4 regions of the Cobetia sp. PS-4MA genome follow, and region 4 is predicted to be linked to each of the others. Evidence: predicted binding sites of a transcription regulator. Region 4 holds the regulator's gene; each other region holds the start of a gene.
The links. Region 4 encodes PhoB, which activates phosphate uptake and scavenging genes when phosphate is short. Its sites were predicted from a motif close to TGTCATANNNNTGTCANA; they were not measured.
Positions count from the first base shown of each region.

Region 1: a site for PhoB is predicted at 2,338-2,355, ahead of AC26AR_RS14955 (PhoX family protein). Genes of this name have one in related genera too.
Region 2: a site for PhoB is predicted at 1,668-1,685, ahead of AC26AR_RS01900 (CYTH domain-containing protein). Genes of this name have one in related genera too.
Region 3: a site for PhoB is predicted at 2,038-2,055, ahead of AC26AR_RS08810 (UTRA domain-containing protein). Genes of this name have one in related genera too.

Region 1 covers NZ_CM173107.1:3,559,409-3,565,446, forward strand. Annotated here, with positions in the region: gene AC26AR_RS14955 (PhoX family protein) at 97-2,247, opposite strand; gene AC26AR_RS14960 (3-deoxy-7-phosphoheptulonate synthase) at 2,488-3,582, opposite strand; gene AC26AR_RS14965 (sigma-70 family RNA polymerase sigma factor) at 4,377-4,931, shown strand; gene AC26AR_RS14970 (anti-sigma factor) at 4,910-5,620, shown strand; gene folM (dihydromonapterin reductase) at 5,774-6,038, opposite strand, start outside.
Region 2 covers NZ_CM173107.1:409,918-415,955, forward strand. Annotated here, with positions in the region: gene AC26AR_RS01895 (ion transporter) at 1-246, opposite strand, end outside; gene AC26AR_RS01900 (CYTH domain-containing protein) at 449-1,456, opposite strand; gene AC26AR_RS01905 (TIGR00153 family protein) at 1,937-2,617, shown strand; gene AC26AR_RS01910 (inorganic phosphate transporter) at 2,659-3,942, shown strand; gene argA (amino-acid N-acetyltransferase) at 4,270-5,580, shown strand; gene AC26AR_RS01920 (hypothetical protein) at 5,643-5,900, opposite strand.
Region 3 covers NZ_CM173107.1:2,065,834-2,071,871, forward strand. Annotated here, with positions in the region: gene AC26AR_RS08805 (MFS transporter) at 1-908, shown strand, start outside; gene AC26AR_RS08810 (UTRA domain-containing protein) at 1,104-1,874, opposite strand; gene AC26AR_RS08815 (ABC transporter substrate-binding protein) at 2,449-3,537, shown strand; gene AC26AR_RS08820 (alkaline phosphatase family protein) at 3,630-4,454, shown strand; gene AC26AR_RS08825 (ABC transporter permease) at 4,451-5,302, shown strand; gene AC26AR_RS08830 (ABC transporter permease) at 5,286-6,038, shown strand, end outside.
Region 4 covers NZ_CM173107.1:3,924,257-3,930,294, reverse strand. Annotated here, with positions in the region: gene phoR (phosphate regulon sensor histidine kinase PhoR) at 1-1,032, opposite strand, end outside; gene phoB (phosphate regulon transcriptional regulator PhoB) at 1,040-1,729, opposite strand; gene ubiA (4-hydroxybenzoate octaprenyltransferase) at 1,957-2,838, opposite strand; gene AC26AR_RS16560 (chorismate--pyruvate lyase family protein) at 2,869-3,516, opposite strand; gene AC26AR_RS16555 (NAD(P)/FAD-dependent oxidoreductase) at 3,668-4,852, shown strand; gene AC26AR_RS16550 (HU family DNA-binding protein) at 5,127-5,402, shown strand; gene AC26AR_RS16545 (hypothetical protein) at 5,581-5,937, shown strand; gene AC26AR_RS16540 (DUF2780 domain-containing protein) at 6,021-6,038, opposite strand, start outside.

The DNA.
Region 1 (6,038 bases), 360 kb from region 4:
CCCGATCCTTCTGCCCCCCAACCAGACAATGAAAAGGCCCCCGCATCCTGGATGCGGGGGCCTGGCAGCTGACGATCGGATCAAGCGCTCAACGGATCAGACGCCGATCTGACCACCATCTTCACGCTGGATGACGACGGTCGCGGCGCGCGGGCGCACACTGCCGTCAGTTTCGGCAGTCGCATCCACACTCTGCGGCCAGTTGCCGGGATGCTGGATATTGACGAACAACGCCGTCCTGTCAGGTGTCGCGAAGATGCCGGTCACTTCACAGCCGTTCGGGCCAACCGCGAAGCGCTTGAGCTGTGCCTGGTTATCGGCACCGATCACGGCAGCATCCCCTTCGGCCTGCTGAAGCGCGGCCGGCACGACCGCCAGTAGCTGGTCATTGGTGGCGTCCGCCACACCGGCGTAGCCGTTGTCCGTCTGGATCCACAGGATACCCTGCTCGTCCTCACGTTCGTCGAAGTAGAGGCCATCCGGACTGGCGAATTCATTCATCTCGGTCAGGCCGGACAGGTTGTCGGCGTCACTGGCCGCCGCGCCGAACACGAAGATCTCCCAATCGAAGGCGGTGTGATCCCCTGCCTCACGCCAGCGGATGATCTGTCCTGCCTCGTTGCCACCGCGCGGGTTGGCGGCATTGGTCGGCGCCGTCTTGTAACCGACTCCCGGCTCCTCGATGGCCTTGCCGTCATTGGTGAAGGCAGCCGCGGTACCCTCTTCGGTGCGCTTGGAGTTGTTGGTCAGTGTCATGTAGACCTCACCGGAAGCCGGGTCGACGGCACCCCACTCCGGGCGGTCCATCGGCGTGGCGCCCATCAGATCCGCCGCGTCCGCGGTATGGATGATGACGCCGGCCAGATCATCGGCCGCCAGGCCCAGCGCAGCGGCAAGCGTCCGGCCATCCCTGGTCACGGCGTCCGGCGTCAGCTTCAGCCACTTGCCAGTACCGTCGGCGGAGAACTGGGCAACATACAACGTGCCCTTGTCCAGATACTTGTCACCGATCGTCAGGCGATTCTTGTCGGCTCCCGGCACGTGCGCATCGGCGGCCTCCCATCTGGCATCGGAGACGAACTTGTAGATGTATTCGTTGCGCGAGTCATGGCCTGAATAGAACACCACCGGCTCGCCTTCGACCAGCTTGCCCGGCCAGCAGCCTTCATGGCGGAAACGTCCCAGCGCGGTGCGCTTGACGGCCTTCTCACCGGTGTAGGGGTCGATCTCGACGATGTAGCCGAAGGTACGTGGCTCATTGCGATAATCCTTGTCGGCACTGTCCGCCGTCGGCGTATTGTCGAAGCGCGCGAATTCGCCATCGACTTCGCTGGCATCTCCCGCGGCGGTTTCCCAGCCGTAGCGGCCACGCTCGGTCTCGATGCCGATGCGATCATCATCGCTCTGACGATCACTGCGCTTGACGAAGTACCCCGGCCAGTTCTCCTCACAGGTCAGGTAGGTGCCCCAGGGGGTATAGCCGTTGGCGCAGTTGTTGTTGGTACCACGCGTGCGCGTGCCATCCGGAGAGAAGGCAGTCTTGACGTAATCACTGCCTGCCACCGGGCCACTCAACACCATCTCGCTGGCGCTGGTATAGCGACGGTTGTAGCCGGAGTTGCTCACCACATCCCACTTGCCGCCGGCATCCTTCTTGACTTCGACGACGGTCACGCCGTGGGCATTGATCTCGGTACGCACTTCATCGGCCGGGCGCTTGCCGGACTCCGCATTGGTCGCGCCGCCCTTGGGCGCCCACAGGGCATCCTGATCGATGTACTCATTGTTCATCACCAGCAGGAAATTGCTGGAGGCGGTGTCTTCGCTCAGCGCGAAGTTGTGCATGCCGTCGTGATGCATGCCGATGCTGTTGAGCTGGGCCTCCGGCGTCATCGCCAGCGATTCACTCCACTGCGGTGCCTTGTCGTTGAGCGGAGTGCCCCACGGTGCCAGGACATGGGCGGTATACCCTGCAGGTACCACGAAGGCATCCGTGCGAGAGCCCTTGATGGACTCGAAGGCCAGCGCCAGCGGTGTCTTCGCCGGAGTCCCTGTGGTCTTGCCGCTGTCGGCATTGGCCGCACCGCTCAGGCCCGCCAGCCCGAAGCCGCCCAGCATGCTGGCAGCCGCCATGCCCAGACCACCCTGCAACACGCGACGACGGGAAAGGTGCTTGTCGATGATGGAAGAGAATGTCTCGTTGTGACTGGCATTCAGTAGGCGATGATCTTCAATTTCCTTGCTCATGCTGCTTCCCCGTAGTCAGGTTGCGGGTTGTTCTTTTCAGGCCTGGCCCCTGTGGGGCCGCCAAGGGCAACAAGAGTGATACGCGAACCAAATGACAGTCGTATGACGCGAACGATACGCCTCATGCAAACGACAGCGCCCGACGGTCGCATGACCATCGGGCGCGGGGAATTCACAAGCGCGAGACCTGCTCCGTCAGCCGTGAGGAAAGAGGGCTTCACCAGCAGGGTGGTGTCTGGGTCAGGCGTCTCGCAGACGCTCTGCCGCCAGACTCAGCAGATGCTCCGTCGTCTCCCACCCGAGACAGGCATCGGTCACGGAAACGCCATGGCGCAGCTGCGAGAGCTTGTCCGCTGCCGGCAATGCCTGCTTGCCCTCGTTGAGATGGCTTTCCAGCATCACGCCGATCAAGGCGCCATCACCGGCCAGACGCTGGGAGAGCACATCCAGCATCACTGCGCTCTGACGACGGTGGTCCTTGCGCGAGTTGGCATGACTGCAGTCGACCATCAGTCGCGGTGTCAGACCGGCCCCTTCCAGCTCTCGCCGGCAGGCGGCCACCGAGTCTGCATCGTAGTTGGGCTGACCATGGCCGCCCCGCAGCACCACGTGGGTGTGGGGATTGCCCGCGGTCTCGATCAGCGCCGGGCGCCCGCTGTCATCCATGCCGAAGTGGCGATGCCCGTGAGCTGCCGCACCGATCGCCTGCACGGCGACCTCGACCCCACCATCGGTTCCATTCTTGAAGCCTACGGCGCAGCCAAGGCCGGAGGCCATCTCGCGGTGGATCTGTGACTCGGTGGTGCGTGCCCCGATGGCCGCCCAGCCGAGCAGGTCTTCCAGGTAGGCGGCCGTCAGGGGCTGCAGCAGCTCCGTCGCCACCGGCAGGCCCAGCTGATTGATCTCGCGCATCAGTTCACGCGCCTGACGCAGGCCGCTGGCCATGTCATCACTGCCATCCAGATGCGGATCATAGGCCAGCCCCTTCCAGCCCACCGTCGTGCGCGGCTTCTCGACATAGACACGCATCACCAGCTTGAGGCGATCACGGACCTGCGGTTCGATCACCGCAAGGCGCTGGGCGTATTCACGCGCGGCCTTGAGATCATGGATGGAACACGGGCCGACCACCACCAGCAGACGATCATCCTCCCCGGCAAGAATCGCGTTGATCTCAGCGCGGTGCTGGCGAATCTGGCCGGCCAGGTCAGCATCCACCGGCAGCTGCGCGCGCAATTCGCTGGCGCTGGGCAGGGCTTCACGACTGATGCGTCCGGGAGTGGTCGGTGTCTGGGCGGCATCGAAGCGGGTCACGGGGGTAGTCTCGGCGGTCATGGTGTCGACAGTGGTATCGGCTGTGTGCGGGTCATTCGTCAACACGCGTTCAAGGCTGGCGTTCATGGTCTTCTCTCCTGTGACGAAGCTTCGGCTTCATCACGCAATATTCACTCTGACAGACAGGGACTTCGCGAATCGTCACCCCGATGTTGCTCGCCCTGCCCCGCGGTGACAGCGGAAAGAGGCAGGACGCCGCTAAATCGCCAGCGCCAATAACCATGCACGACCCGAGCGGAAGCGAAAGAGAAGCGGGTAGTCGGGATCGTGGTACGCATGGTCATTCCTCCAGTCATTCATGCTGCAATCATCGTTGGCACGTTAGGGTGGCACGCCTCTCTCGTCATGAGAGATTGCCGGGCCCAAACGCAAGAACCCCCGGTCGTGGCTGCGACCGGGGGTTCTTCAAGGTGGTGGCAGCCCGTACGAGACAGGCACGCCGTAACCTCAGGCGCGCCCCTGTGTAAACCAATACCAATAACCAGCCGCACACGCAGCCGACGCCAGCTGACCCGAAGGGCAGGCAGCGGCAGTGCGAAGGCGGGAGCTTGAGGATTGATTCATGGGTCGGGCCGGTGTCCAGTGATGACGATGAAGCGTCGATGACTCTATCCTTGCACTACGAAACGTCGCACGCAAGCGTGATCGGGCAACAAACCGTTGCCTGCACGTATAAAGAAGGACTATCAGCCCGGAGTGGCATCAGTATAACCTTTGGTTGTCGAACGACATGATCGGCAACGCGCATTCGTCCAGCGGTGCCTGACACCGCGCCCACAGCTTGGAATGCATACATGCAGGATTCCCGAAATGATGCACTGATAGAGTATCTGTCGGGATGTGCCCGGCAGGATGCCAAGGCACTGGATCGACTTTATCGCGCAACCAGTGCGCATCTATACGCTCAGTTGCTGCGTATCTTGAGGCATGAGGCATCCGCGCAGGATTGTCTTCAGCAGGTCTACATCCGGGTATGGGCCGCCGCCGGCCAGTATGACGCCGGCCGCGCCCGCCCGATGACCTGGCTCGGCACCATGACCCGCAACATCGCCATCGACTGGATACGTCGACAGCGACCCAGCGAGCACGACAGCGACGAATTGATCGCTGCCATGCCCGGTCGAAGTGATATCGAGGCAGATGTCGACCTGGCCCAGCACAGTGGTGAACTCCACCAGTGTCTGGCCGAGCTGAATGACGATCAACGCCGCGCCCTGGAACTGGCCTACTTCGAAGGCCTCACCCACCAGGATCTGGCCAACCAACTGGACCAGCCCTTGGGCACCGTCAAGAGCTGGGTCCGACGTGGACTCGAGAGGTTAAAGACATGCATGAGTCATTTGATCTGAGCGATCCCGAACTGCGTGAAACCGCAGCGGGCGAGTACGCGCTCGGAACCCTGACACGCAGTGAGCGCGCCGCTTTCGAATCGCTGCTCTCCGTGAGTCACGACCTGCAGCGCGATGTGGAGCGCTGGCGCGAACACCTGAACGTGTTCAATGAACAGCTGCCCCCTGTCGCACCGCCCGCCGATGTCTGGCAAGGCATCGCCGAGGCGACGGGCACCGCCCGGCAGCCGTGGTGGCGTCGCCTGGGCCTGTGGCAAGGCATGACGGCCACGGCGTTCAGCCTCGCACTCGCCGTCAGCCTGACCTTCAGTCTGGGTCAGAACGAGAGCATGGAGAGCGACTACGTGTTCGTGGTCAGCAACCCTGACAGCAGCCCCGGCTGGATCGTCAATGCCTCCCACTCGGGTGAGATGATGGTCCAGGCCGTCAGCCCCAACGCCCCGGCCCCCGGCAAGGTCTGCGAGCTGTGGCTGATGGCCAAGGATGGCAAGGAGCCGATGTCACTGGGCATCCTGCCGCACTCCGGCACCATGAAGGTGGAAGTGCCGAAGGAATATCTGGCCGCCTTCCCCGACAGCGACCTGGTGATCACGCTGGAAAATCCGGGCGGCGCTCCCTCCGGTCAGAACATGGGGCCAACGCTCAAGAAAGGCCAGTTCACCGCCGTCGAAGGCCGCCACATTCTGTAGGCACTGCCTGCAAGCACTGGCGGCAAACGCTGCGTCACCACACGACGTCGCATCAACGAAAAAGGCCCCCGCTTCTCAGCGGGGGCCTTTTTCATGCTGCCCTGCCGGGCCTCGATCCCTGGAGGCTACCCGGACACCGGCAGGAAACACCCGTCACGTGAGATGACGTCCGCCATCCACCGGCAGTGTCGTGCCCGTGACATAGGGACTGTCCAGCAGATAACGCAGCGCCTGCCAGATCACCCCTGGGCCCGGCACACTCTGCATCGCAGACTTGGCCCTCGCTCGCTCGGCGTAGTCATCATCGTCGTCCGGGCGCAGCATGATCAGCGCCGGCGCGATGGTGTTGACCTGGATGCGTGGCGCGAACATCGATGCGAACGACAAGGTCAGATTCTCGAGCCCCGCCTTGCTGGCC
Region 2 (6,038 bases), 480 kb from region 4:
CTCCCCATGGCGGGCATTCAGCGACGGCACGCTATCGAGCATCACCACGGCGACGCTGGCGAGAATCATCGCGACCAGCGCGATATCGAAGGCCTTGGCCGCCTTGGTGTCGGACTCGAAGATCCAGTGGAACAGCCGGGCGCGCAGCCTGCCGCTGGCCGGCTCGAAATCGCTGGAGCGAGGGGGGGCGGTGGCGGATTGTGACGTACTGCCGTATTCGTTGGCCGGCCCTTGGCGTTCAGGCATGCGGGCTTCCTTGACTGGCGTCGCAGCGCCGGGGCGGGCTGCGACGCGATGGTGGGGGCAGGGCAGGTGAGGGCGCGATGGCCTGGCGCTCAGCGAGCGATTTCACCGGGGTCTCTCAATGAGCTTTCTCAACGAGCTTTCTCGATGAGCTGTCTCACTGAGCTTTTAATGAGCTGTCTCACTGAGCTTTTAATGAGCTGTCTCACTGGCCTCGGCTGCGCAATGCCGCCAGCAGCGACAGGCTTTGCTGACCGAAGGCCGCTGTCATCCAGCTGTCTGACGTGCCCTGCTCACGGGATTCGCTCAACGCCTCCGTCAGCGCCACCGCATGGACATGACCGGGATGCTGACTGGCGGCCAGGCGCGAGGCCAGGGCCGAGAAGGCGGCCAGGGCGTGGTCGTGCCAGCGCATGTCATCTTGCTGCTGGCGGTCGGCATGTGCATCCAGGGCATCGATGGCCGCGGCGAGCAGGGCATTCGTGTCGGTGGTATCCAGCGTCTTCTCGTGCCATTCGCCATCTCTGAGTGCGGCACCGCGGCGTGCCTTGCTGGCATCTGCCGGGCGCAGGGCCAGTCGGCTGGCCAGGGATTCCGCCAGCGTCCACAGCACCCCTTCGCGCTGCTCGGCGCTCAGGTCGTCACCGCCAGTGAGTTCCAGTTCGATCTCGCGGATGTGCGTTTCCCGACCTGCTGCCTTCACGTGGCCGAGATCCAGCGCCATCTCGACGCCGACACCCGCCGTCTGGCCATCCTGCGTCACCGTCAGTTCCAGCTGCCAGGCATGACGTTCGAAATCCGTGCTGAAGGTAGGGGCGAGGGCGCCGAGCAGGTGCTCACGCGGACCTTCCTCAAGCGCCTGCAGAGGGGGAAGGCCGCGCAGGCCATCGAGATCGAGGCCTGTCTGGCCGTCGGGCAGCGCCCATTCCCACTCGCCCCGCGAATGCAGGCCGCCATGGCTTTCGCCACTGGTCTTGAGGGTCTGGCGCAAGGGGCCCGGACTGTCGGCATCCTCTCCACTGCGGCGCAGGCGCAATGCCATCTTGGCGCGTTCCAGCGCATGCTCAGGCGTGTCGAAATAGGTATTGGCCAGCCAGCGACGACGGGGCGTGGTGCCAGCCAGTTCCGCGATGTCCGCAAGACGTTCCAGAATCGCCGTGCGTCCGAGGCCGCTGTGGGTCAGCGCCAGCTTGAGTTCGATTTCCTGCGCCATGACGACGGCACTCCCTGTACGAGAAGATGAAGAATGAAGATGGCCGGGCATGGATGACGACAGCGATACGAGGACGCTGGCGGCCTGTCCGAGATCCCGGGACAGGCAGCCCCCGGCGGCTTCATGCTCGCGCCTGTCCCTTGCCAAGGCAAGCGCGGAGCGTGTCGCCAGCCTTCCCACGGCAGGTGATCCGTCAGCAGAATCACAGTGATATGACAGTATCGTGACATTTGTGTGACATGAATTGCCTGCCGCCAACTCCTTGGTTATATTATGAACAATGTAATCAGTCAGCGACCCCGCGTCCTGTCGCTACATGACAATCTCTCCTCTGGAATCCTTCGAGTTCCCCCCGACTGCCGCTGATGTTGCGTGAAGTACAACAGCATGGCGGTATCGTGTCGTTACGATGAAAGTTATGTGATCGTCACAAAGGCTTTGCTACACTCCGCGCGTCAATCCTTAACGCCGACGGCCACTATGGTAACGACCAACCCTTTCTCTTCGATGTTCGGGCGCTCGCCTTTCAAGGCGCTGCACACCCACATCATCAAGACAGACGACTGTGCCCAGCACTTGCTGACCTTCTTCGACGCCTGCGAACAGGGTGATTGGGATCAGGCGGCCAGCATTCGTCAGACCATCAGCAAGCTGGAGCGTGAAGCGGACGAACTGAAGACGCAGCTGCGTCTCAATCTGCCCAATTCGCTGTTCCTGCCGGTATCCCGTTCCGACCTTCTCGAGCTGATCCATGTCCAGGATTCCATCGCGAACGTCACCAAGGATATCGCCGGCATCATGCTGGGTCGCCACATGCAGATACCCACCGCGCTGGTGCCCGCCATGCGTGAGTATCTGAAGACTGCGGTCGAATCGGTCTGCCAGGCGCGCCGTGCGCTGGGCGAGCTGGAAGATCTTGTCGAGTCCGGCTTCGGGCGCAACATGAGCGAGCTGGTCGACAAGCTGATCAATGAGCTGCATGAGCTCGAGAAGCAGTCCGACGAACAGCAGATCGCGATCCGCCAGACCCTGTTCTCGCTGGAAGCCGCTCTGCCACCGGTCGACGTGATCTTCCTCTACAAGATTATCGACTGGGTCGGCGATGTCGCCGATCAAGCTGAAAAGGTCGGTACCCGACTGCAGATCCTGATGGCGCGCTAAGCGCTGTCAGGACGTCCTGCCATCTGCTCAAGAGTTCCCTAATGTCCATCATTGCTCAATACGGCGATGTGCTCGTCATCCTTGCCTGCGTATTCGGTTTCTTCATGGCGTGGGGTGTAGGCGCGAACGATGTCGCCAATGCCATGGGTACCTCGGTTGGTTCCAAGGCCATTACCATCAAGCAGGCGATCGTCATCGCCGTGATCTTCGAATTCCTCGGTGCCTGGCTGGCTGGTGGTGAAGTCACCGATACCATCCGCAAGGGCATCATCGACCCGTCACTGCTGATCCAGAATCCGCAGTTCCTGGTCTACGGCATGCTGGCATCACTGCTGGCCGCCGGTATCTGGCTGCTGATCGCGTCCATGAAGGGCTGGCCGGTCTCCACGACCCACTCCATCGTCGGTGCCATCGTCGGCTTCGCGGCGGCGGGTCTCGGCGTGGATGCGGTCGAGTGGCCCAAGGTCGGTCAGATCGCGGCCTCCTGGCTGGTCTCGCCGCTGCTGGCGGGCTCCATCGCCTTCGTGCTGTTCAAGTCCGTGCAGACGCTGATCTTCGACAATGACGACCCGTTCGCGGCCGCCAAGCGCTATGTCCCGATGTACATGTTCCTGGTCGGCTTCATCATCTCGATGGTGACCATGGTCAAGGGCCTCAAGCATGTCGGGCTGCACCTGAGCTTCGAGTCCAGCCTGCTGCTGGCCGTCGTCATCGGTGCCATCGTGATGGGGATCGGCGTGCTGATGGAGCGCAAGGTCGCGCGTTCTCGCCTCAAGGAGAAGAATCGCGCCACCGGTGATGATTTCGACTTCAGCGGCGTCGAGAAGGTCTTCGGCCTGCTGATGATGTTCACCGCCTGTGCCATGGCCTTCGCCCACGGCTCCAACGACGTGGCCAACGCGGTCGGTCCGCTGGCAGCCATCATCAGTGTCGTCGATTCCGCCGGTCAGATCGGCGCCAAGGCCAGCATGCCCTGGTGGGTGCTGGTGCTGGGTGGCGGCGGTATCGTCGTCGGCCTGGTCACCTATGGTCGCCGCGTCATCGCCACCGTCGGTACCGGCATCACCGAGCTGACCCCGTCTCGTGGCTTCGCGGCCACCCTGGCGGCGGCCTCCACCGTGGTGCTGGCCTCCGGCACCGGCCTGCCGATCTCCACCACCCACACCCTCGTCGGTGCGGTGCTGGGGGTAGGTCTGGCACGCGGCATGGCAGCGCTCAACCTGCGCGTGATCGGTACCATCGTGATGTCCTGGCTGATCACTCTGCCGGCCGGCGCGATCCTGTCGATCCTGTTCTTCTTCATGTTCAAGGGCATGTTCGGCTAAGCCGACATCTGCCTCAGCGCCCGGGCTTGCGACGGGGTGTGCGACAGGGCGCTGCATGAGAGAAACACGCAAGATGCATTGGCAAGATGCATTGGCAAGATGCATTGGCAAGACGCATCGGCAAGATGTATCGGCAAGACGCACTTGAAAAACGTTTTTGAAAAAACGTTTTTGAAAAAAAAGAAAGGCGACCTTCGGGTCGCCTTTCTTGTTTAGGCCGCATGGATGTCAGGGGCGTCGCTCGCCGTGCAGGCTGCGGCGCTGATATGATGATTCATGGGCATGCCTGACATGCCATTTTCCCTCCCTCCTGCACGGAGCTGGCTCTTGAACACGCGTTTTCCCTTCGCGGACTGGTTTCGCAACTCCTCTCCCTACATCAACGCTCACCGTGGGCGCACCTTCGTCATTCTGATCGAAGGCGAAGCGCTGTCTTCCTCACGACGAACGCAGTTGATTCAGGATCTGGCGTTGCTGCACACCCTCGGCGTGCGACTGGTGGTGGTGTTCGGCGTGCGTCCGCAGGTCAGGGAAGCACTGGAGGGAGTGGGAATCGAGGCCGAGCGTCATCAGGGACGTTGGGTCGTCACCCGTGACATCCTCGCGCATCTGGAGCAGCAGGTCGCCACGTTGCGCCTGCGCCTGGAGGCCAGCCTGTCGCTGGGGCTGCCCAATACCCCGCTGCATGGTGTCGAGCTCTCCGCCGTGTCGGGCAATCTGGTGATGGCCAAGCCGCTGGGCGTGCGAGAGGGCGTCGACTTCCTGCACGGTGGCGAGGTGCGTCGGGTGCGCAGCGAGGCCATCCAGGGGCTGCTTTCCCAGCAGGCCATCGTGGTGCTGCCGCCGCTGGGCTTCTCCAGCACCGGCGAAGTCTTCGACCTCGATGCGGCCGAGGTGGCCGAGCACGCGGCCGTGGCGCTGGCCGCCGACAAGCTGATCCTGCTGGGAGAAGGGGAGGGGCTGTTCGATGAGCATGGCGTACTGTTGCGTCAGCTCAACCCTGAGCAGGCCGCCGCCCTGGCGCCGCCACGTGAGGATGACAGCGAACTGTCTCGTCATCTGGCCGCGGCCTGCGGTGCGGCGCGGCGCGGCGTCGGTCGCACTCACCTGCTCAGCTGGCGGGATCGCGATGCGCTGCTGGGCGAGCTGTTCACCCGCGACGGGATCGGCACCATGATCACCCGCCAGGGCTACGAACAGCTGCGCAAGGCACGCCTGGAGGATGTCGGAGGATTGCTGGCATTGCTGGGGCCGCTTGAGCAGCGCGGAATCCTCGTCGCTCGCTCGCGTGAACGCCTCGAGCACGAGATCGACGACTATGTCGTGCTCGAGCGTGACGGCATGATCATCGGCTGTGCAGCCCTGCATGTCAGTCGTGACGCTGCCATGGGCGAGCTGGCCTGCGTGGCCGTGCATGATGACTACCGTCGTGGCCAGCGGGGTGAGCAGCTGCTGGCCGAGATCGAGGTGCGTGCACGGCGTGGTGGCCTCACGCATCTGTTCGCGCTGACCACGCATACCCTGCACTGGTTCATCGAGCACGGCTTCGTGTCGGCCGGCCTGGATGACCTCCCGCCGATGCGACGAGAGATCTACAACTCCGCGCGCAATTCCAAGGTGCTGATCAAGGCGCTCTAGTCACGACCCAAGCACGTGGCGCTCAAGGCGCTTGCCGTCACCCTCAAGACTCTCGACCCCCGTCAGCCGCCTGAACTTTCAGGTGACTGACGGGGGTCTTGTGCATGATGGGCGGGAAATTCCGGCAAGATGCCGCGCTTCTGGCTCGATGTCGCAATTCTTGATCGATGCCGCGCTTCTGGATCGATGTCGCACTTCTGGATCAGTGAGTGGCGCGATGTCTTGCAAAGGAGACGTTTCAATTGATTGATATGTAAGGAGAAAATCGGATACCAACGATAACTGTTGGCATTTTGCGACGAAAAGGACATGTATTTCATCGTTTCACGCCTCGTGCGTGGGAATCCACGCCGATGCCGGTTTTTGTATCTTTACAAGTCATTGTTTTTGAATGTGTTTTACGGTTATTGGCACGGCGTTGGCAATAGTCATGTTGAGCACGAGGGAGTGCCCATGAA
Region 3 (6,038 bases), 1.9 Mb from region 4:
ACGCGCCCGATGACAAGCGCGGATGGTATGGAAGCTTCATCCCCGTCTCTACCTTCAGCGCCTTCGCGACAGCCGCAGCGCTCGGACTTGGCCTGAACAGCCTGGTATCGGAAGCGACCATGCAGGAATGGGGCTGGCGTGTCCCCTTCCTGATCGCCGCGCCATTGGGCCTGATCGGCTTGTACATGCGTCTCAAGCTGGATGACTCACCTGCCTTCCGTTTGGTCCAGCAAGAGCACAACGCCACCAGCGCTCCGCTCATGGAAACGCTGACAATCCACGGCAGTACCATCATCAGCTTGATGGCATTCATCTCTGCCACCGCGCTGTCGTTCTACATGTTCAGCACCTATTTCGCGACCTACATGCAGGTGGCAGGAGGAGCCTCGCGCCAGACCGCCCTGCTGGCCAGCCTCGGTGCTCTCATGATGGCAGCTCTGTTATGCCCTGTGGCTGGCTACTACTCGGATCTGGTCGGTAGGCGCAATACGATCATCACCGCTTGCGCCAGCCTCGCCATTGCCGTCTTTCCCGCGTATTCACTCGCTGCCAGCGGCACCTTGTGGGCCTCGATGCTCGGTGCGTCATTGATGGCAGTCGGCGCAGTCTTGTGCGGCGTGGTCACCGCCTCGCTGCTCTCGGAACAGTTTCCCACTCGTGTGCGCTATACCGCTTCGGCACTCAGCTATAACGTGGCCTATACGATCTTCGGCGGCACCGCACCGCTGGTTGCCACTTGGCTTATCGACTTGAGCGGCAACCATCTGGCACCCGCCTGGTACTTGATCGCGATAGCTGGAGTCGCCTTGACCGGTGGTCTCAGACTGCCTGAGACGAGTGGCATTTCCCTTGCCGACATGTCGAAGCCCCCTGCTTCCAGTAAATCTGCACCTCTGCCGACGGCATGAGCCGGAAGCTGTCAACTGAACCCACAAGCCTCGCAGGATTGCCACGCACCCACTGATGTCACGCCCAGATCGCTACTGGATGAGGCCATTACCACAACGCCCGCAAGCCTTCCCGTCAGAGGAGGACTTGCGGGCGTTTTCGTCGAGTTGGAGGAAATTCCCGGAGACTGGTGGCGTGTGTCCCCAGATTGCCCTCTAGCGTTGTGGTGCGGCGGATAACGTCAACTCGATGGCATCATGACGCCAGTGTTCATCATCGCAGTCCACTGCGCGGCCATTCTGATCGAAGTTGATCCGCGTGATGCGCTGCGCCGGACTACCCGGTGCCGCATTCAGGGCGACGGCCGTCTCGGCGTCGAACACGCTGGAGGCCAGCTCGAAGCTCACGCGCCGGATGCGAATGGCGTACTGGTGAAGGTAGAGCGTCGTCAGCGAATGCACCGAGAGGTCGAAATCGAGAATGCCCGGGAAGCAGTCGCGTCGCAGGTGATGACAGACATGCAGCACCCGCCGGCCATCGATGCGCCGCACTCGCGTGATGCGATAGACCCCGGCACCCCGTGCAATTTCCAGACGCTGGGCGATCACCTCATCAGCGGGAACTTCCTGAGCGGACAGCACCTCGGTGGAAGCGACCCGCTGCTGCGACTGCACCATCTCGTGAAAAGGCAGACATGCCAGCAGGTCATACCTGAGGCGCGGCGGCGAGACGAACCAGCCGCGGCGGTTCTCGCGATAGATTCGCCCTTCCGCTTCCAGCTGCAGCAAGGCATCTCGCAAGGTGACTCGCGTGGTGCCGAACCGCTCGATCATCTCACGCTCGGACGGCAGACGCTGCGAGGCATGCAGCGGCGCTGCTTCAAGATGGTTCAGCAGCCTGCCCTTGAGCCCGGTGACGGGCAAATCCGCCGTGCGCGTCAGGGAAGTTGCGTCGTCACCTGTGGGCTCGATCGATGATGAAGGCATGCGAAGTTCCTGAAAGATAACGAAAGAGAGCGATTTCTGGCGAGTCACTTGCATGTCATCCAAGGTGTCCATCATGACAAGGCCAGAGAATCGCGATCGCTGTGGTCTAGTGTAGACGTCGCCAGGCGAATCAGCCCACGCTCGCCGAGCACCATGACACAGGCATGACGATCCGGTGACAGCGCAAGGCCATCCTGTGTGATGCGCGTGAGAATCCGAGGCGGATGCCTATCATCGGGACACGCTGTCATGCAGGTAATTGTCAGAAAATCAGCCGGCACCACGCAGCGTTGCGTCAAAACATGTAGCGCTGATGGCTGATGGCTCATTGCCACGACACTGACATCACGACACTGACATAGTGACGACACGCGACTGTCACAACCGCTGCGTAAAGTCATGTCAGCCCCGAGACTGAACTAGACCACAGAAATTGAGGTGGCAAGCCTCAGGGAAGACTGCGCAGGACAAGAACCAGCTTTGCCCCCATCTCGCCTGCCTGCTCGCCTCGGCGACTCGCTGGCCAGGAATGCACTCTCGCATCCGTTGATTACCCCGTCTGGGAGGATTGTCATTGAAGTCGTTCACCGCTACCTCGCCCCGTACCGCCGGTCTGATGGTCTCGGCCCTCATGGCCACCCTGCTGAGCAGCGCCTCCGTCAGTGCCGCTGAAGTGCCGGACGCACTGCTCAAGGCCGCCCAGGCAGAAGGCCGCGTCGACAGCGTCGGCATGCCGGACAGCTGGGCCAACTGGAAGGACACCTGGGCAGACCTCGAGTCGAAGTATTCCATCGCGCACAGCGATACCGACATGAGCTCCGCCGAGGAAGTCGCCAAGTTCAAGGCCGAAGGCAAGAACGCCACGGCAGATATCGGTGACGTGGGCTTCGCCTTCGGCCCCATCGCGGTCAAGCAGGGGGTGACTCAAGCCTACAAGCCGACCACCTGGGACGAGATCCCCGACTGGGCCAAGGATGAAGATGGCGAGTGGATGCTGGGCTACACCGGCACCATCTCCCTGATGATCAACAAGACACTCGTCAGTGAAGATCAGCGCCCCGCTTCCTTCGCGGATCTCTCCAATGGCGATTACAAGGTCTCCGTCGGCGCGGTCGGCAAGGCCTCCCAGGCCAACAACGCCATCCTGGCCGCAGCCTTCGCCAATGGCGGCAGCGAGTCAGACCTGACGCCGGGTCTGGAAGTGTTCGCCGAACTGGCCCGCCAGGGACGCCTGTCACTGGCCGAGCCGAGCATCGCCAACCTGGAGAAGGGCGAGGTGGAGGTCGCACTGCTGTGGGACTTCAACGCGCTCAACTATCGCGATCAGATCAACCGCGACACCTTCGAGGTGGTCATCCCCTCGGATGCCTCCATCACCTCGGGCTACGCCACCATCATCAACAAGCATGCCGCTCACCCGAACGCCGCCAAGCTGGCGCGTGAGTACATCCTGTCAGATGCCGGCCAGCTGAACCTGGCGGCAGGTTACGCCCGCCCGATCCGCGCCGAGCACCTGACCCTACCGGAAGACATCGCCGCCAAGCTGCTGCCCAACGAGCAGTACGCCAATGCCCGCCCGGTACAGGACTTCGCCGGCTGGGAAGCCAGTGCCCGACAGCTGCCGCGTCAGTGGCAGTCCCAGGTACTGATCCACCAGCAGTGACCCCCGGCCTCTTTCCAGAGCGGATAGAGCGCGCACAATCCTGACAGACGGCACCGTCCACACGGTGCCGTCTTGAGCTTCACGGAGTCTTCATGTCCCAGCGTGTCATTCTTGTCGTACTCGATGGCCTCAACCATGCCGTGGGTCGGCATGCCATGGGCTATCTGAGCGCCTTGGTCGAGACCGGTCGCGGGCAGTACCAGTCGCTGGAGTGCGAACTGCCAGCGATGTCGCGACCGCTCTATGAGTGCCTGTTGACCGGTGATCTGCCCGTCGACTCCGGCATCGTCAACAATGGCATCGTGCGACGCTCGCGTGGCGTGAGCCTGTTCGACCTCGCCAGTCAGCAGGGGCGACGCACCGCGGCAGCCGCCTATCACTGGGTCAGCGAACTCTACGTCGCCGCCCCCTTCGTGCCGGCCAGACACCGGCTGCTAGACAATCCCGAATCCGCCATCCAGGCGGGCATCTTCTACTGGCAGGATCACTACCCGGACGACCACGTCTTCAGCGATGCCGAGATGCTGAGACTGCGTCACGACCCGGACTTCCTGCTGGTGCACAGCATGAACATCGATGACGCCGGCCACCGCCACGGCGGTGAGTCCGCGCAATATCGCAATGCGGCGCGTCATGCCGATGTCGCCTTGGCCGACTACCTGCCCTGCTGGCTGGAGGCTGGCTATCAGGTGATGGTCACCGCCGATCACGGCATGAACGCCGACCGCTCACATTCCGGGCTTCTCGAAGAAGAGCGCCGTGTACCGCTCTGGACCTTCGGCAGCGCCTTCGCCCGCAGCCCCGCCCGCAACCTTCGCCAGCGCGAGCTCTGCGGCACTCTGGCTAGCGTGCTGGGACTGGAGCACGACAAGGCCAGCAACACATCCCTGCTGGCAGGCCCTGGAGGGGACGCATGATGCCGACATTCCTCAGGCGAGTGCTGACCAGCCCCGCGATGTGGCTGCTGCCCTTCGCCATCCTCTTCTTCGCCTTCCAGATCGCCCCGCTGATCTGGGTGATGATCAGCGCCTTCAAGACCCCCGCAGGCTGGGGGCTGGCCAATTTTCAGGAAATCGCCACCTCCCCCTTCTTCCGCCAGGCCATCGGCCGCAGTCTCGAGATCTCGCTGATGTCCAGCGTGCTGGGACTGGCGATCGCCGCCGTGACCTGTCACAGCATGCACCGCTGCGGGCCGGGCCTGACGCGCGCGATGATCGCCTTCACCAACATGACCAGCAACTTCGCCGGCGTGCCGCTGGCCTTCGCCTTCATCATCCTGATGGGGGCCAACGGCATGCTGACCTTGATGCTGGAGCGCCTGGGCATCATCGATGACTTCAATCTCTATTCACGCACCGGCCTGATCGTCATCTACACCTGGTTCCAGATCCCGCTGGGCATCCTGCTGCTCTACCCGGCCTTCAGCACGCTCAAGGGCGAGTGGCGCGAAGCCGCCAGCCTGCTCGGCGCCAACCGTCTGGCCTACTGGCATCACATCGGCCTGCCCGTGCTCTGGCCGTCGCTGGCTGGCACGCTCACCGTACTGTTCGCCAATGCCATGGGCGCCTATGCCACCGTCTATGCGCTGGTGAACACCAGCTACAACCTGATGACCATCCGCATCGCCAATCTGGTCTCCGGCGACCTCTTCCTGCAGCCGGAACTGGCCAGCGCACTGGCGATGGTACTGGTGGTCATTCTCGTCATCGTCACGCTGATCCAGCAGTGGCTCATGCGCAGGAGCTACCATGTCACTTCCCGCTGAACTGCCGTATCGCCATGGCAAGCCGCTGCTGCCCAGCCTGATGGCGCGTCTGCGCGGGCTCAATCCCTACAGCGTGGTGGTGGGCAGCGTCTTCACGCTGCTGGCACTGCCGCTGGTGGCCACGCTGTTCTACGCCCTTGCCACCCGGTGGGGCGCCAGCCTCACGCCCGATGGCCTGACGGTGAAGTGGTTTCTGGAGCTGTGGACCACCCCCCGCTTTCTAGCCGCATTCGGGCGCTCCCTGCTGGTCGCCGTCGGCGCCCTGATCCTGTCACTGCTGTTGATCGTGCCGGTGGTCTTCCTGGCCCATACCCGCTATCCGCGCCTGGATGGCTGGATGAATGGCCTGATCCTGCTGCCCTTCGCCGTGCCACCCATCGTGTCCTCGGTCGGTCTGCTGCAGCTGTATGCCGGCGGCCCACTGCCGATCATCGGCACGCCCTGGATCCTGATTCCCACCTATTTCACCATCGTGCTGCCCTTCATGTACCGAGCGCTGGCCAACAGCCTGCGAGCGCTGGATGTGGCATCGCTGATGGAAGCCGCCCAGTTGCTGGGCGCCAGCCCGCTGCAGGCCTTCTTCCAGGTGGTCCTGCCCAATATCCGGGTCGGCATCCAGATCGCCGTCTTCCTGGCCTTCTCGTTTCTGGCCGGTGAATTCGTGTTCGCCAACATGCTGGTCGGCACCCGTTTCGAGACGCTGCAGGTCTACCTGAACAACATTCGCGGGGCCAGC
Region 4 (6,038 bases):
CTGGCAGCGCAGCGTGATGTGGCAGTCTTCCGGCGTGTAACGCACCGCATTGAAGACCAGATTCGAGATCGCGCTTCTCAGCTCCTGCTCCTCACCCATCAGGGCCAGTCCGGGCTCGACCTCCACCGTGATGACATGCCGCTCCTTCGAGAGGCCTTCGGCATCTTCCCGGATACGCGTCAGCAGCTGTGCCATGTCGATGCGACGTCCTTCGCCCGACAGCTCGTCGGTCTCCAGGCGCGACAGGGTCAGCAGATCCTCGACGAGGTGCTGCATGCGGTCGGTCTGACTCTGCATCTGTCCCAGGCCACGCTGCCAGCGCGGGGGCAGGTCATCGGCATAGTCGGAATAGGTCTCGAGGTAGCCGGCCAGTACCGTCAGCGGCGTGCGCAGCTCATGGGAGACATTGGCCACGAAATCGCGGCGCATTTCCTCGAGACGGTAGAGACGGGTGACATCGCGCACCATCACCAGGCGCTCGTTGTCACCGAACAGGGTGATGGAGATCTGCAGGGTCAGGTTGTCGGAGAGCGGCGATTGCAGGGTCAGCGGCTCACGATAGGCCAGCCGATTGAAGTAATCGATGAACACGGGGTCACGCAGATAGTTGGTGACGTGCTGGCCGCGGTCGTGACTGGCCTTGAGGCCGATCAACTGCTCGGCAGCGCTGTTCCACCACTCCATGTCGCCGTGATTGTCGAGCATCACCAAGCCATCGCGCATCGCTTCCGAGGATTCCTGGATGCGGTTGAGGATACTGCGCAGTCGCTCCTGCGCCTGACGCTGACCCTTCTGGTAGCGATACAGACGATCGAGCAGATCCCCCCAGACGCCATCGCCGGGCGGCGGCTCTTCATGGGGGTTGGTGATCAGCCAGGTGTAGAGGCTCTTGAGGTGCTTGAGATGGACGAACAGGTACAGCGCCAGCCCCAGCGCCAGGCCCCAGCCCAGCAGGCCGAGCAGTCCGCCGACCAGCCCGAAGCCGCCCGCCAGATAGCCCAGCCGCCATAGCTCGTTCGTCCAGTAGCGCATCCGCGTCTCAGGCCTGGGCGCTGAAGCGATAACCGGTACCGCGGACGGTCTGGATCAAGTGCTGATGCCCCTCGCCCAGCGCCTTGCGCAGACGACGAATGTGCACGTCCACGGTGCGCTCCTCGACATAGACATTGCCGCCCCAGACCTGATCCAGCAGCTGGCTGCGGGTGTAGGCGCGCTCCTGATGGGTCATGAAGAACTGCAGCAGGCGGTATTCGGTGGGGCCGACCTCCAGGGAGTTGCCGTGTGCGGTCACGCGGTGGCTGGCGGGGTCGAGCATCAGACCCTCGACTTCCACCGACTCCTCGACGCCCTTGGGCGTGGTGCGGCGCAGCACGGCCTTGAGGCGTGCCACCAGCTCGCGTGGCGAGAAGGGCTTGGTGATGTAATCGTCCGCCCCGGCCTCGAGCCCCTGGATCTTGTTGTCTTCCTCGCCCTTGGCGGTGAGCAGGATGATCGGCAGCTCCGCCGTGGTCTCGTCACGCTTGAGGCGGCGCGCCAGTTCCAGCCCGCTGGTGCCGGGCATCATCCAGTCCAGCAACAGCAGATCGGGCTTTTCATCGACGACGATGGCGTGGGCGTCCTGGGCATTGTCGGCCTCCAGCACGCGGTAATCCGCCATTTCCAGGGCGACGGCGATCATCTCGCGTATCGAGGATTCGTCGTCGACAATCAGTACGGTCTTGGAGCTCATCGCTAGATCCCATGCAGCAGTCGGCGCACGCGCCAGAATGACAAGTCGATGACGATTACAACCTGCTTATATGACAGTGAGATGACAATCGCCAGCTTGGCAGCTTGCCGCCCGGCTTGCCAGCGAGTCCCTCAACTCTCTCAAGGCGTGAATGTCACGCCTCGCCGCACGAGGAAGGTCGCTGGCAGACCGGATGAGGACTCGGGCCCGTTGGCCGGAAAGAGGGGTCAGGCAGCTGGCCAGGTCGCCAGCGCGATGCCCGCGAAGATCAGCAGGCCGGACCAGTGGTTGTTGAGAAATGCCTGGAAGCAGGGGCCACGCTCCCGCTCGCGAATCAGGCGCTGCTGCCAGACGAAGGTCACGGCCGCCGCGGCCAGCCCCAGCCAGTAGAAGATGCCCAGCGCCAGGTGCAGGCCGATGCCGATCAACACCGCCAGCATGCCCAGCTGCAGCAGACCGATCATCAGCGTGTCGGCGCGGCCGAACAGGACGGCGGTGGACTTGATGCCGACCTTGAGATCGTCATTGCGATCGACCATCGCATAGGCGGTGTCGTAGGCCACCGTCCACATCAGGTTGGCCGCGAACAGCCACCAGCCATAGGTCGGCACCTCCTCAAGCGTCGCCGCGAAGGCCATCGGAATCGCCCAGCCGAAGGCGGCACCCAGCACCACCTGCGGCAGATGATGGAAGCGCTTCATGAACGGATAGCTGGCCGCCAGTAGCACGGCGACGATCGACAGCAGCACCGTGGTCAGGTTGGTGAAGCACACCAGCACGAAGGCGGCCGCGACCAGCACACCGAACAGGGTCAGCGCCTCGCGCTCCGTGATGCGTCCTGAGGTCAGCGGGCGGTCCCGGGTGCGTTCGACATGCTTGTCCCAGTGGCGATCCGCGTAGTCGTTGATCACGCAGCCGGCGGCACGCATCAGATAGACACCAGCCACGAAGATCAGCAGCGTATCGCGGTCCGGTAGCCCATCGGCCGCCAGCCACAGGGCCCAGAGGGTCGGCCACATCAGCAGCCAGGTGCCGATGGGGCGGTCCAGACGAGTCAGGGCGAGGTAATCGGCCAGTTTGGACGGGCGGGAAGCGGATGACGCTGACATCAAGACTCCTGATCGAACGGCAGTGGGGAATCAGAGTTCCAGAGCGTGCTGGAACCGAGGGGTGAAACCTTCCTGGACCAGTACCCGGAAGCGACCGTGCGAGAACATCGAGCGGCGCATCCACAGGCTGGCGGTGCGTGCCAGCGGCTGCGTGCTGGCAAGTCTCAGTGGCGCCCGGCTGACATCGATGGCGCTGCGGGTCAGGTCGGGCTGGCGGAACAGCCAATGGCCCAGCGAGCCTTCGCCGAGCGTCGAAAGACGGTGGCCATGGGCCAGGTCCAGCGCCGCCAGCGAGCGCGCGATCACCCAGGGCTCATCGCCATGACACAGGGCCACTTCGCGCCGCCAGACATGGCGTCGTGGCGCGATACCCAGCATCCGCGCCTCATCCCGCCGGGCAGGGCCGGTGTCCTGCAGCAGCAGGCGCACGCGCAGCCCCTGACCATCGAGCATGCGCATGGCGTGATCGAGACGCTGGGTCAGCGAGTCGCTGGAGGACAGCCATGGCCACCAGCCGGCCGGCATGACGCCTTGCAGGCTCGCGGCGGGCTGCCAGTGGCGGCGGACCGCCGAGTCCATCGCTCTCTGGTGAGCGCAGGGAGTGCTGAGTTCCGAGCGAGACATGGCCCGGATGGCGATCTTGCCGGCAAACGCTGCCGAGTGGGAGTGACAGACCACGATGAATTCCCTGTCAGGATGACAAGTGGCGAGTCTAGCACGCCCGAACCGCAAGGCCTGCAGCGTGAGCATGCCCGCGCCAGTGGCAGGCTGGTATGCTGGGGCCCGACTACCCTCTTTTCCTCTCGGATCGATCTCAGGAGATGGCGCCATGCGCGACCCTCGTACCCTTGTCATCATCGGCACCGGCATGGCCGGCATTGGCTTGGCGCGTGCCCTGCGTTCGCGTGACAAGGACAGTCGACTGATCCTGGTCAGTCAGGACAGTGGCCACGATTACGCCAAGCCTCTGCTGTCCACCGCCTTTGCCAAGGGCATGAGCGCCCGGGCATTGGCACGGCAGACCTCCGTGGCCCTGGTGGATGAACTGGACGCCGAGCTGCGCACCCATCAGCGAGTGACGAGCATCGATACCCACGCGCGACAGGTCTGGCTGGGCGAGGAATGCCTGGCCTATGACGAGCTGGTGCTGGCACTCGGTGCCGCGCCGCGGCGACCCTTCCCCATCGATGACTCGGTCGGCTCGCGCGTGATGAGCATCAATGATCTCGATGACTACGCCGCCTTCAGCGCCACGCTGACGGCAGCGCGTGAGGCGGGGGAGAGTGGCCGTGTCGTGATCGTCGGTGCCGGTCTGGTGGGGTGTGAATACGCCAATGACCTGAAAGCCGCAGGACATGAGGTCACCCTGGTCGCGGCGGAAGACACTCCGCTGGATGGCTTGCTTCCCCAGGCGCTCGGCCAGCGACTTGGCAAGGCCTTCGATGCCATCGGCGTGCGTCGGCTGCAAGGCGAGATGGTCGAGACCATCACCGCCGGCAAGGCAACGCAGGCACCTGTCAGCGTGGTACTGCAGAGTGGTCATGCGGTGGAGGGCTCGCTGGTGCTGCTGGCTACGGGGCTCGCGCCACGCATCAAGCTGGCACAGGGCGCGGGGTTGAGTGCTGGCGGGGATGGCATCCGCGTCGATCGTCACCTTGCGACCTCCCGGCCGCATGTCTGGGCGCTGGGAGACTGCGCCAGTGTCGAAGGGGTCAATGCCATGTACGTGCAGCCCCTGCAGGCCGCGGCTCGGGTGCTGGCCGCCAATCTGTGCGGCGAGGCGGTCGAGCTCGACTGGAAGGCCTGGCCCGTGCTGGTCAAGACACCGGCGCTGCCCATCGTGGCCTACCCGCCTCGGACGGCCGTGGCGCGCTGGGACATCACGGGCGAGGGAGATGATCTCGATGCACGCGCTCTCGATGCGAACGAACGCTTGATTGGATATGCGTTGACAGGCGCCTCCGTTCGCAGGAAAGTCGAGCTGGCGCGGCAGGCACCGCCGTTGCTAGGCTAGGCGATGCCATGGCCGATGGTCGCAGACCCCTTGAAGCCAGCGTAGTCAGGCACGATAGTGAAGTTTCCGTCACAGAGCGTCAGGCGAGAATCAGGGACGACGTGTTACCGGTGACGTTCACCCCGTGAAAGGGGGACCCGGTATGGCATCGCCCAAGCGCCATGCAATGCCAGCAAGTGCAGCAACATCCGTGCAAGAACAACATCCGTGCAAGAACAACAATGAATCGGCGGCTGAGCCGCCCGTGCAGAATGCCAAACCAGGAGGGCTTTTCATGCGCAAGCCAGAACTCGCTGCGGCCATCGCCGAGCGTGCGGATCTGTCCAAGGACAAGGCTAGTCAGGTGTTGAACGTGATTCTCGACGAGATCACCCACACGGTCGCCAAGGGCAACGATGTTTCATTGATTGGTTTTGGCTCCTTCACGGTGCGTCAGCGTGCAGCGCGTACCGGCAAGAACCCCCAGACAGGCAAACCCCTGACCATCCCGGCCAGCAAGACAGTGGCCTTCAAGCCGGGCAAGTCATTGAAGGATGCGGTGACCAAGTAAGTCTGGTCCACGCCGCCGCGCCCCTGCTGGCGTGGCGGCCCGCCATGCTTGCCCGATGTCAGTATCGATGCCACCGGCTCCGCCACTCGGGCCCGGTGGCATTTTGTCATGGACGGTATCGATGGCTGTTCGCGGCTGACCGCTTGACCGTGCCGCCTCTCAAGGAAGGATTGACGCCATGAAGCTCAAGTTGCTGTTGTGGGTACTGGGCCTGCTGCTCAAGCGTGCCTTCCGGCGCGACCCCGAATTTCGCGCTCAGCTCGAGACGCGTTCGCTGGATTGGGGCGTTGCCACGGAGGATCTGAGCATCGCGCGTCATTATCGGATGTCTCGGGAAGGTGTGACCTCCGGCACCGGTCTGCCGGTGGATACGGAGCTTGAGCTGCGCTTCGCGGAGGCTGAGAGTGCGGTGGCCTTCCTGCTCAAGCCGTCTCCCAAGGCCTTCTTGAATGGCATGATGGAGCAGCGCGTGCGTCTGGTCGGGGATTCCGCCCAGCTCAATCGTCTGCAGTCATTGCTCAAGCGGATTCGCTGAACCGACGGCCATGCCGTAGTGACCGAAAAAAACGCCCCGCTGATCTGCTCAGCGGGGCGTTTTTCGTGAGGGCACGCAAGGTGTCACAGCAGATGCTTGAG